One region of the Desulfovibrio inopinatus DSM 10711 genome, then DNA from elsewhere that is predicted to be linked to it. Evidence: predicted binding sites of a transcription regulator. Region 1 holds the regulator's gene; each other region holds the start of a gene.
What was found. Region 1 encodes sigma-54, which starts transcription at its own class of promoters, with help from an activator protein. Its sites were predicted from a motif close to CTGGCACGGNNNNTGCTT; they were not measured.
Positions count from the first base shown of each region.

Region 2: the regulator sigma-54 is predicted to act here: its motif matches at 1,588-1,605, upstream of flgB (flagellar basal body rod protein FlgB).
Region 3: the regulator sigma-54 is predicted to act here: its motif matches at 1,743-1,760, upstream of nifJ (pyruvate:ferredoxin (flavodoxin) oxidoreductase).

Region 1 is NZ_AUBP01000026.1:17,913-21,196, reverse strand. It holds gene G451_RS0115475 (CTP synthase) at 1-361, shown strand, start outside; gene G451_RS0115470 (KdsC family phosphatase) at 407-952, shown strand; gene rpoN (RNA polymerase factor sigma-54) at 1,101-2,525, shown strand; gene hpf (ribosome hibernation-promoting factor, HPF/YfiA family) at 2,563-3,114, shown strand; gene G451_RS0115455 (PTS sugar transporter subunit IIA) at 3,115-3,284, shown strand, end outside.
Region 2 is NZ_AUBP01000017.1:141,617-144,900, forward strand. It holds gene fliF (flagellar basal-body MS-ring/collar protein FliF) at 1-258, opposite strand, end outside; gene fliE (flagellar hook-basal body complex protein FliE) at 299-625, opposite strand; gene flgC (flagellar basal body rod protein FlgC) at 652-1,089, opposite strand; gene flgB (flagellar basal body rod protein FlgB) at 1,105-1,515, opposite strand; gene G451_RS0112230 (tetratricopeptide repeat protein) at 2,085-2,657, shown strand; gene G451_RS0112235 (IMP cyclohydrolase) at 2,863-3,284, shown strand, end outside.
Region 3 is NZ_AUBP01000020.1:45,118-48,401, forward strand. It holds gene G451_RS0112615 (hypothetical protein) at 661-1,278, shown strand; gene nifJ (pyruvate:ferredoxin (flavodoxin) oxidoreductase) at 1,930-3,284, shown strand, end outside.

The DNA of each region.
Region 1 (3,284 bases):
AACAAAGAAAGTGGAACGCCGCGACGAAGATTCGGCCAAAGGCGGAACCATGCGGCTCGGCGCCTATCCATGCAAGGTTCGAACTGGAACAAAGGCGTACGAAGCGTACGGCGTTGAAGAAATTTCGGAACGCCATCGGCATCGTTTCGAATTTAATAAAGCCTACTACGACGAACTCGAAAAAGCAGGCATCGTGTTCAGTGGGGTGTCCCCGGACGAAGAGCTTGTTGAAGTCATCGAATTGGCTGACCATCCCTGGTTTGTCGGCAGTCAGTTCCATCCGGAGTTTAAAAGCCGCCCCATGAATCCACACCCGTTGTTTCGCGATTTCGTCAAAGCCGCCAAGGTGTATCATGGGTAAGGCCAATGCATGTGGTGAGCTTGGGGTGCGCTTGGGAGCAACGGCATGAGCGATGGACCCAAAGTGATTGACCCAAAGTTGGCAGCCAAGCGCGTGAAACTGTTTGTCATGGATGTCGATGGTGTCTTGACCGACGGTGGCGTATACTATGATTCGCAGGGTGGAACCGTTGGCCGCCGCTTTAACGTGCAGGACGGTCTGGGCATTAAAATTGCTCAGGCCGCCGGCTTGGATATGGCTGTTATCAGTGGATTGCGGAGTACTCCGGTCGTCAAACGCATGGAAGAACTTGGCATCACGGAATATCACGGCGGGCACCTTCACAAATTACCAATTCTTGAAGGCATTTTGGAACAGCGAGGATTGGACTTTTCCCAGGTGGCATTTCTCGGTGATGACTGGATTGATGCGAGCATCCTCAAGCGCGTCGGCCTGCCGATGAGCGTTCCGAATGCACAACCTGAAATCCTTGAGATGGCTGCGTGGATCACGACACGACGAGGAGGAGATGGCGCCGTACGAGATGCTATTCGTTTCATTCTTGATGCACAGAATCGATGGGAACCGATGTGGCGACACTGGTCGGCATAATCATCACTCAAGGCTCGACAGGATTGATGAAGGGGAGTACTAGCTTCAAGGCATCTTTTTTGCTATGAAGACTCTCCCAGCGTAGAGGATGGTGTGCGCGTGTTGTCGCATGCTGTCCTGCGCGAGAATATGAAAACCAAGACGGATTATGGCACTCGAACTCAGACAACAACTCAAGCTGTCCCAGCAACTTGTTATGACGCCGCAATTACAGCAGGCGATCAAATTATTGCAGCTTTCACGTGTGGAACTCCTTGAGACTGTGCAGACTGAGATGTTGGAGAATCCTCTCCTGGAAGAAGCGGCCGAAGAGGAAAAGATTGAAAGAGCCGCACGCGACGAGCGTACCATTGACGCCAATACCACAGATGGCGCGATGGAAAAAGAGCTTCTGAAGAACGCGGAGTGGGACGATTATCTCGGCGATTTCTCCAGCACAGGCAAACAGGCGACGATGCGGGAATTCGAGACTCCCGAAGAAGGCATGTCGTTTGAAGCCCGATTGTCGGCCAAGACGTCACTGGAGGGGCATTTAAGCTGGCAGTTACGGTTATCCAACCTAACCGACCATGAGCTTGCTATCGCAGACGTCGTTATGGGCAACCTTGATTCGGCCGGCTATCTGCAGGCGACCATCAAGGATATTGCCGATATGGCCCATGCAGCGGAAGACGAGGTAGAGCGGGTTTTGCACCGAATTCAGCGTATGGATCCTATCGGTGTTGCTGCACGGAGTCCGAAAGAATGCCTGCTCGTTCAGCTCGAAGTGTTGGAGTATGACGACCCTGTTCTGCTGGAACTCGTCAGCGAACACCTCGAAGACCTGGAAAAGCGACGGTATAAGCCGCTCACAAAGAAGTTCAAGATAACGATGGATGATGTCAAAGAATATCTCGATATCATTCAATCACTCGACCCGTATCCAGGCGCAAGTTTTGGGTCGGGCGATCCTATCTATGTGAGCCCTGACGCTTTCGTCTATAAATACGATGATGAATTTGTTATTTTGTTGAACGAAGAGGGCTTGCCGAAACTTCAACTCAGCTCCATGTATGACGAAAATGCGCGATCCGGAGGAGATAAAGATTACCTCCAGGACAAAATGCGTTCTGCCATGTGGCTCATGAAAAGTCTCTACCAGCGACAGCGTACGTTATATAAGGTGTTGGAAAGCATCGTGAAATTTCAACGGGAGTTTTTCGAAGAGGGCGTCGGAAAAATTCGGCCTCTGATTCTGAAAGACGTTGCCGATGACATCAGCATGCATGAATCGACGGTTAGCCGAATCACGACAAGCAAGTACGTCGCGACGCCACACGGCATTTTCGAGTTGAAATTTTTCTTCAATAGTGCGCTAGGCCTTGATGATGGTGGTTCGGTTGGCTCGGAGTCTGTCAAAGCATCCATCAAACAGCTTATTGCCAATGAAGACCCCAAGAAGCCCATGAGCGACGATGCCATTGCGGACATTTTGAAGGAAACGCTCAATATCAATATTGCGCGCCGGACGGTGGCAAAATATCGTACAGCCATGAATATTCCATCGTCATCTAAACGTCGCCAAATTTTTTGACCTTGAGTTGAATTCGCAGGACATTTGTGGAGGATGTATGAACATCAGTTTTACCTTCAAGAATTTCGAGCCGTCTGAACAATTGCGCGATTACGCTGCGAAGCGGTTTGAAAAGCTTGATAAGTATGTGGTTAATACGGACAATGCCGACCTGCAGGTTAATCTTGGTGTCGAAAAGACCCGTCAGATGGCCGATGTTGTCTTTACGACGGATCGTACACATATTTCAGCCTACCATGAGTCCGAGGACATGTATGCTACCTTGGATTTGGTACATGATAAGTTGGAAGCCCAGCTTCGTAAAATTAATGAGAAATTGAAGGAGAGACGTCGGGGTGAGCGATTGGCGTCGGTCCGGACTCATTTTTTTAGCTATGATGACGATCAAGTTGGGAAAAGCGAACGCCAAATCGTTGCGATCGATAATTATAGTCCGAAGCCTATGAGCGTGGATGAAGCTGCAATGCAACTCGATACGCTCAAGTATGAATTTCTCGTATTCTTCAATTCAGAAACTGAGCGTATCAATGTCGTTTATCGCCGTAAAAGCGGAGATTTCGGCCTGATCGACCCTGGAGTGGAAGCGTAGATGCAACTGGTAGACTTTTTGGACAAAGATCTGCTTCTTCAAGATATCAAGGCGCAGACGAAGAGCGAAGTGCTGGCGGAATTGGTTGGGCCGCTCAAGACTCGATGGCCCGATCTCGATTTGGAACGGGCACGCCGTGTTTTGCTTGAACGCGAAAGCCTTGGCACCAC
Region 2 (3,284 bases), on a different contig from region 1:
AAGGACAGTGGTACCGCCATTTTCCAATTTAAAGTTGATTTTGTCCGCCTTGAGCGCTTCCACAACCTTGGCTGCGTCCTCAGGACCGAGATTGGAATACAATACTTTATAGTCGGTCTGATTGAGAAAGTAGACCATGACGAAAAAGGCAAGAATGACCGAGGTGGCCAAGCCAGCGACCAGAACTCGTTGGGCCATGGTACGATCGGACCAAAAGCGGGCAACCTTTTCCCAGGTCTGTGCAAGGTAGGAAGGCATGGATAATCTCCGGCGTTCAAATCGTTAGTGATATATGGACCTAGAACTGCATTTTGACGAGTTCTTTGTATCCCTCAAGAGCCTTGTTACGGACAGCTGTCGTCATTTCCATGGCCAGGCTGGCTTTTTGCAGACTGATCATGAGCTCATGCACGTTCTGTTTTTCCCCGGAGGCAAACGCTTCGATCATGTTAGCTTTGTTCGACTGGAGATCGTTCACGTTCGTGAGCGAATTCTGGAGCGTTTGGGAAAATGATTCCCGAGGAGCAGGCGTTGTTGCCAGACTTCTATCGACTTTATTTTCGATACTGCGGGCCTGGGACATAGCAGCCTTGTAGGCATTGAGTGCGGTGGACGAGATGGGCATGGAGGTTCTCCCTTTTCTTTCGTTGGTTAACGACCGATTGCAAGAGCCTTGCTGAACATCTGTTTAACCGACTGGATGCTCGTTACACTGGCTTCGTAGTTGCGAGAAACATTGATAAGATTGGCCATTTCTTCGATGACGTTGATGTCGGGGTAGGCCACATAGCCGTTTTCATCGGCGTCAGGATGCCCCGGTTCGTACTGCATGCGAAATGGCCGGTCGTCGTTGACAATGCCGAGAACTTTGACTCCGTGAGTGTCACGATCCATGGCAGTCTGCATGGCGGAAGAGAACGGGGTATCAACAGGGGTCGATTCGAAGACCACCGTCTTACGTTGGTATGGCCCACCCTGCAGCGTGCGGGTTGTTTTGGCATTGGCCAGGTTCATCGACGTCACGTTCAGGGCTGTGCGCTGAGCAGACAGTGACGATCCGCCGATATCGAGTGCTGTCATGAAATCCATAATGCTTACCCTTCCTTATCTGCTGCCAGACTGAATGACGTTTTTCATGCCTTCGAAGTTCTTTTTGATCACCTGAGTCAGTGCATCGTACATCAAGGTGTTTTTCGCCATGATGGTCATTTCTTTGTCCAGATCCACGGCATCGGCACCGGCAACAGCTCTGGGTTTCCATTTCTCTTCGAATTCGCCTTCAAACGTGTTCGGGTTGAACACGGAGGGCATGTGTTCTTTGGTCGTCTGTGTCATTTTGCCGCGAGCATCTCGACCCAGAGCTGATTGAAGCTCTTCTTCGAACTCGATACGGCGGGCTTTGTATTGGGGGATGTCCGCATTGGCCAGGTTGGACATGACAATGTTTTGACGATCAAGTCGGATGTCGAGAACCTTGCTTGTCAGGCCGATTTCCGAAGGAAAAAAAGTTTTCATGTCGTAGCTCCTGGAAGTTTCTTCATTCCCTGCCGGCTGGATGTGAGCGTGAGAGGCAGGTTGGCTGGTATAAAGCAACTTGTGTACCATTCTGTATAATTGATTGATATAATAGTATTAATTTTTAATATTGATAAAAAGGGGAGAGGTGGCAGCGTTGTTGTATTGACGCTTTCCTCTTCTGGAGAAGGTCGGCGCATTGGCGGTCTGGCGGCAAGTCCTGCCGGGAGAGAGAACAAAAAATTGGTGGGAAATCTGAGAGGGGTGTTCTTTTAATCTCTTGTTATTGTTGTATAAATAGAGACCGAAGAACATGTTTTTTTCTCGATGTGGTGTTTTTCTTTGGGGATGGCACGCTTTCTGCTTGAAGCTAGGCAACTGCGTATTCCTTCCGCCCTCTGCGTTGGAACCGTTCGGTGGAGCCTGCAGAAACCTTATAAGGGATGCGTGTTAATGGAAGGGGACCCGGGATGAGAATTTTTTCCCGGTACATGGCAAGGGATTAGTAAAGATGCCAAAGCCTGGTGAAGATACTCCGGGAGCATCTTTAGCAACACAGGGGTTATATTATGAGCGGTCATCTCGATTACGAAATCAATAAAGAACTCGGCGAATGCTATCTTTTCATGGGCGAAATGGACAAGGCTGAAGAATACTACAAGAAGGCCGTGGCCAGTAACGGTGTTCATGCTGAACCATATCTCGGGCTTGCTACTATTGCCGTGCAGCTTGGCGACTTGGATAAGGCATATGCCCTGTACGTGAAGGCAAGCAAGATCGAAGAAAATGACCGCGCCCTTGCTGGCATGGCTTTGATTGAGCTTGAAAGCGGACGCCTTGATGAAGCCTATATTAATTTTTCCCGGGCAGTTACGTTGAATCCGGAAAATCATGTTGCCCTGTTCGGCCTGGTCCGTTTGGGACATATGGACAATAACCTGGAACGTATCATTCCGCATCTGCGCGATTGCCTGCAGAATGATCCGCTTCAAAATGACATTCGTTTCTCGCTGGCCGGTTGTTTGGTGAGCTTGGGCGAAGTCGAAGAAGCCTGCCAACAACTTGAATACATTCTTGAAAACGAACCCGGCCATGCTGCCGCGACGGAGTTGATGCAATACGTTGCAGCCGACGCTGCATAACAGACAGCGTCGATCACATATCCCCTCCCCATTTGATTCTTGGCCTGACATGCAGGGCGGATGCAAGCAGGCCAAGAATCAAAATAAAACGGGGAAATGATGTAATTGTGCCAAGGACCGGCCCTGTGGATGTGCGCAAGGATGCGCTGGGGGCTTGCCAAGCCGTCATGAATCTGGCATCGCCTCGTGAAAAAGCGAGGCATCCATGGAATTTTTGCCTATCAAACGCGCTCTTTTGAGCGTCACCGACAAAACCGGCTTAGTTGAATTTGCCGGTTATCTCCAAGACAACGGTGTTGAGTTGGTTTCCACCGGAGGAACCCGGAAAAAAATGCTCGACGCCGGATTGAACGTCATCTCGGTCAGTGATGTGACCGGTTTCCCTGAAATGCTCAATGGCCGTGTGAAAACACTGCACCCCAACATTCACGCTGGTGTGTTAGCGGATAAAGACAATCCGGAACACTTGACGACCCTTGAGTCATTCAATTTGCGGCCTTTTGATCTTGTCTGCGTCAATTTATATAATTTTGCCCAGGCGAAAGCCAATAAACTGCCGTTGAAACAAGCCATCGAACAAATTGATGTTGGCGGACCGACCATGTTGCGTGCTGCAGCCAAAAATTT
Region 3 (3,284 bases), on a different contig from region 1:
GGTGAATGTCAAGTTGGTATCTGTTGTAAATGTAATGGTGTTAGTTTAAATGTTTGTATTTAAGTGTTATTTTTTAGTGTATGCTTTGTGTTTTTGAATCATCAGGAAGCGCTGCGGGCGTTGTGTTCATTTTTGTAATATATTAAACGAAGGCTGGTCATGTTCCATAATTTAATGAAAATTCATGACTATTTAGAGTATCATTTTAAAATTGAGCCATCTGAGATTGACACCTTGCTGTATTTGTTCTGCATTAATTTTATTTTTGAAAAAGAACATCCATATTGATGGGAACGTGTCAATGTGTACTTCATTAGTATGTATTGCATGGTATAGGAGAACACTCTTTACTGAGTGCTCGAAAAGAGCATTCAATTCATTTCAGAAGCGGAAGATTGCGTTCATGAACGTATCGATAATTTGTGGCCTCCACAGGCCTTGATGACGGTGAGAAAGAGTCGATCCAATTGAAATCAAGTTGAGATTCACTGCTTTTTCTTTACCATCTCTTGTATACCAATCGAAATTCGTGCTACAGAGAAAAAGTATCCCCATATTGATGGAATTCGCATGCCTTTTCCTCAAGGAGTGTCATTTTATTGTAATCTTTCATAGATTTGTATTTTCGTAACGGAGACAGCTTTATTCAAAGAGGGGCGTATGCTTATCAGATACTGTTTCTTCATTCTGATTTTTCTCAGCTTTTCCGTTCAAGGTCTTGCAGAGAATACGACTTCACAGCTTAAATCGAGTAAGGCGTGGAAATCTTTTATTTTAGATACTGAAAAGGAAGTTATGGCTGTTGCATCAACTCCATGTCAGCAATGTGCTTACGGGGAAACGCTTTACCTGTGGAGATCACCACGCAATTGTAGTATTCAGTATATGAGTATTCTCGGGAGGTATGGCGGTGAAAGAAATACATCAAAAGAGAATTTGATAGCTGAAGGGAGAGTTGATGAAAGACGAATACATAAATTCAGGTATGTTCTTAATCTTTTCAGCAATACCGGGCTCTATGAAATAGCATTCCAGAAATTTTCCAATCCGCAAGGTCTTCTCCAAGACATGGTTTATGGGAGATCGATTTTCTTTAAAATACATACCAAGCTCAATCCGATATTTCTCAGATTTTCTCTTATGGGGTTTACCGCTTCAGCCCAAAGAACATACGCTCTTTGCAAGAAACTCCATCAACAACATCAGCAAAATAAAAAGACCCCACTCCCGATCGACCCATTTCAAGATGATGAAGAGGTTGAATATGGAACATTTTGAGGTTGTTCTATGAAAAAATGAATGGAACGCTTTCTTTTGCGTTAGTCAGCTTCACGGCGGCGTGTGCCGAACCTGAATGGCATCGCAGATATTGAGAAGGTGTCAGAGGAGAATGGAATATTCAGTTAGAGTTAGACACTGTTGAGCTCTTCCTGAAGGAGTGTCGTGTAAATGCCTCATTGGCTTGAGGCGTTTGTTGTACTGAAACTGTCCCGAGGGCAGAAGCAATTCTAAAAAGAGTTTTAGAGGTCAACGACAAATGATTGTGAAGGCGATTCATGGCTTTCACGTTTGAACCGATTCCAAAAAACCAGAAAACTTCCCTCTCTTTATTCTGATTTTCCAGAATTTAAGACTCTGCTCTGTTTTTTCTGATTCTTAATTTTCTCAAAGCCTTACGCAGTTGACCGACCAATCAATCATAATTAATTAGAATTATTCATTTTGACTCTCGAATCACCTTCCTGGCACGGGTCTTGCCTTATGTGCATCACTGCCGGGGTTGCCCCCATAGCCTCAGCACGCAGGCTACCCACGTACCCACACCCCTGCCCTGGCAGTTTACCTCGGTTTGTCGTCGTTTCATACGCGTCCCTGACGGCAGGCCGAGGTTTATGTGGAAACACTGACGATATCTCGAAGGAGGATTTCGTGTCCAAGAAGACGATGACAGTCGACGGCAACACCGCCACCTCATATGTGGCCTACGCCATGAGCGAAGTTGCCGCTATTTATCCCATCACTCCGTCCTCGACTATGGGCGAAGTTTGTGACGACTGGGCCGCCGCCGGCCGCGAGAACATTTTTGGTGAAAAACTGCTTGTTCGCGAACTCCAGTCTGAAGCCGGTGCCGCCGGTGCCGTTCACGGTTCTCTGGCTGCCGGATCGTTGACCACGACCTTCACGGCCTCTCAGGGCCTGCTCCTCATGATCCCCAATATGTACAAAATCGCCGGTGAATTGCTTCCCGCGGTTTTTCATGTTTCGGCTCGCGCTCTGGCTGCGCATGCCCTGTCGATCTTCGGTGACCATGCCGACGTCATGGCTGCTCGCCAGACTGGTTTTGCCTTGCTCGCGTCGGCTTCGGTGCAAGAAGCCCACGATATGGCGCTTGTTGCGCATTTGGCCACGCTGAAAGCAAGCCTGCCCTTCGTGCATTTCTTTGATGGATTCCGTACGTCTCACGAGATCCAAAAGATTGAAGTCTCCGACTATGATGATATGGCCGCACTTGTCGATAAAGACGCCTTGGCCAAATTCCGTACCCGCTCAATGAATCCGGAACATCCGAATATTCGCGGTACGGCGCAAAACCCCGATATTTACTTCCAAGGTCGCGAAGCTGCCAATTCGTATTACAACGCCGTGCCCGGCATCGTCTCCGAGGTGATGAAGCAGGTCGCCGAACTGACTGGTCGTGAATACAATTTGTTCGACTATGTTGGTGCTGCCGACGCTGAACGCGTGATCATCGCTATGGGCTCCGGTTGTGAAACCATTGAAGAAGTCGTCAATGCGCTGGTGGCCAAGGGCGAAAAAGTCGGTTTGGTTAAAGTGCGGTTGTACCGTCCTTTCGTCAACGAAGCCGTTCTCGCCGCCATCCCCGCGTCGGCCAAGGTTGTCACGGTGCTCGATCGCACGAAAGAACCCGGCGCCGCTGGCGATCCCTTGTACCTCGACGTTGCCTCGGCCTGCCTTGAAGCCGGCCGCTCGGTGAAGCTCCTTGCCGGCCGCTACGGCCTTGGCTCCAAAGAGTTCAACCCGGCCATGGTAGCCGCTGTTTTTGCCAACATGGATGCCGATGCACCGAAGAATCATTTCACCGTCGGTATCGTCGACGACGTGACAAACTCCTCGTTGCCCATTGATGCCGATTTCGCCGATACCACCCCGGCCGGTGCCATTCAGTGCAAGTTCTGGGGCCTGGGTTCCGACGGAACCGTTGGCGCGAACAAGCAGGCCATCAAGATCATCGGCGACAAGACCGAGCTCTATGCCCAGGGCTA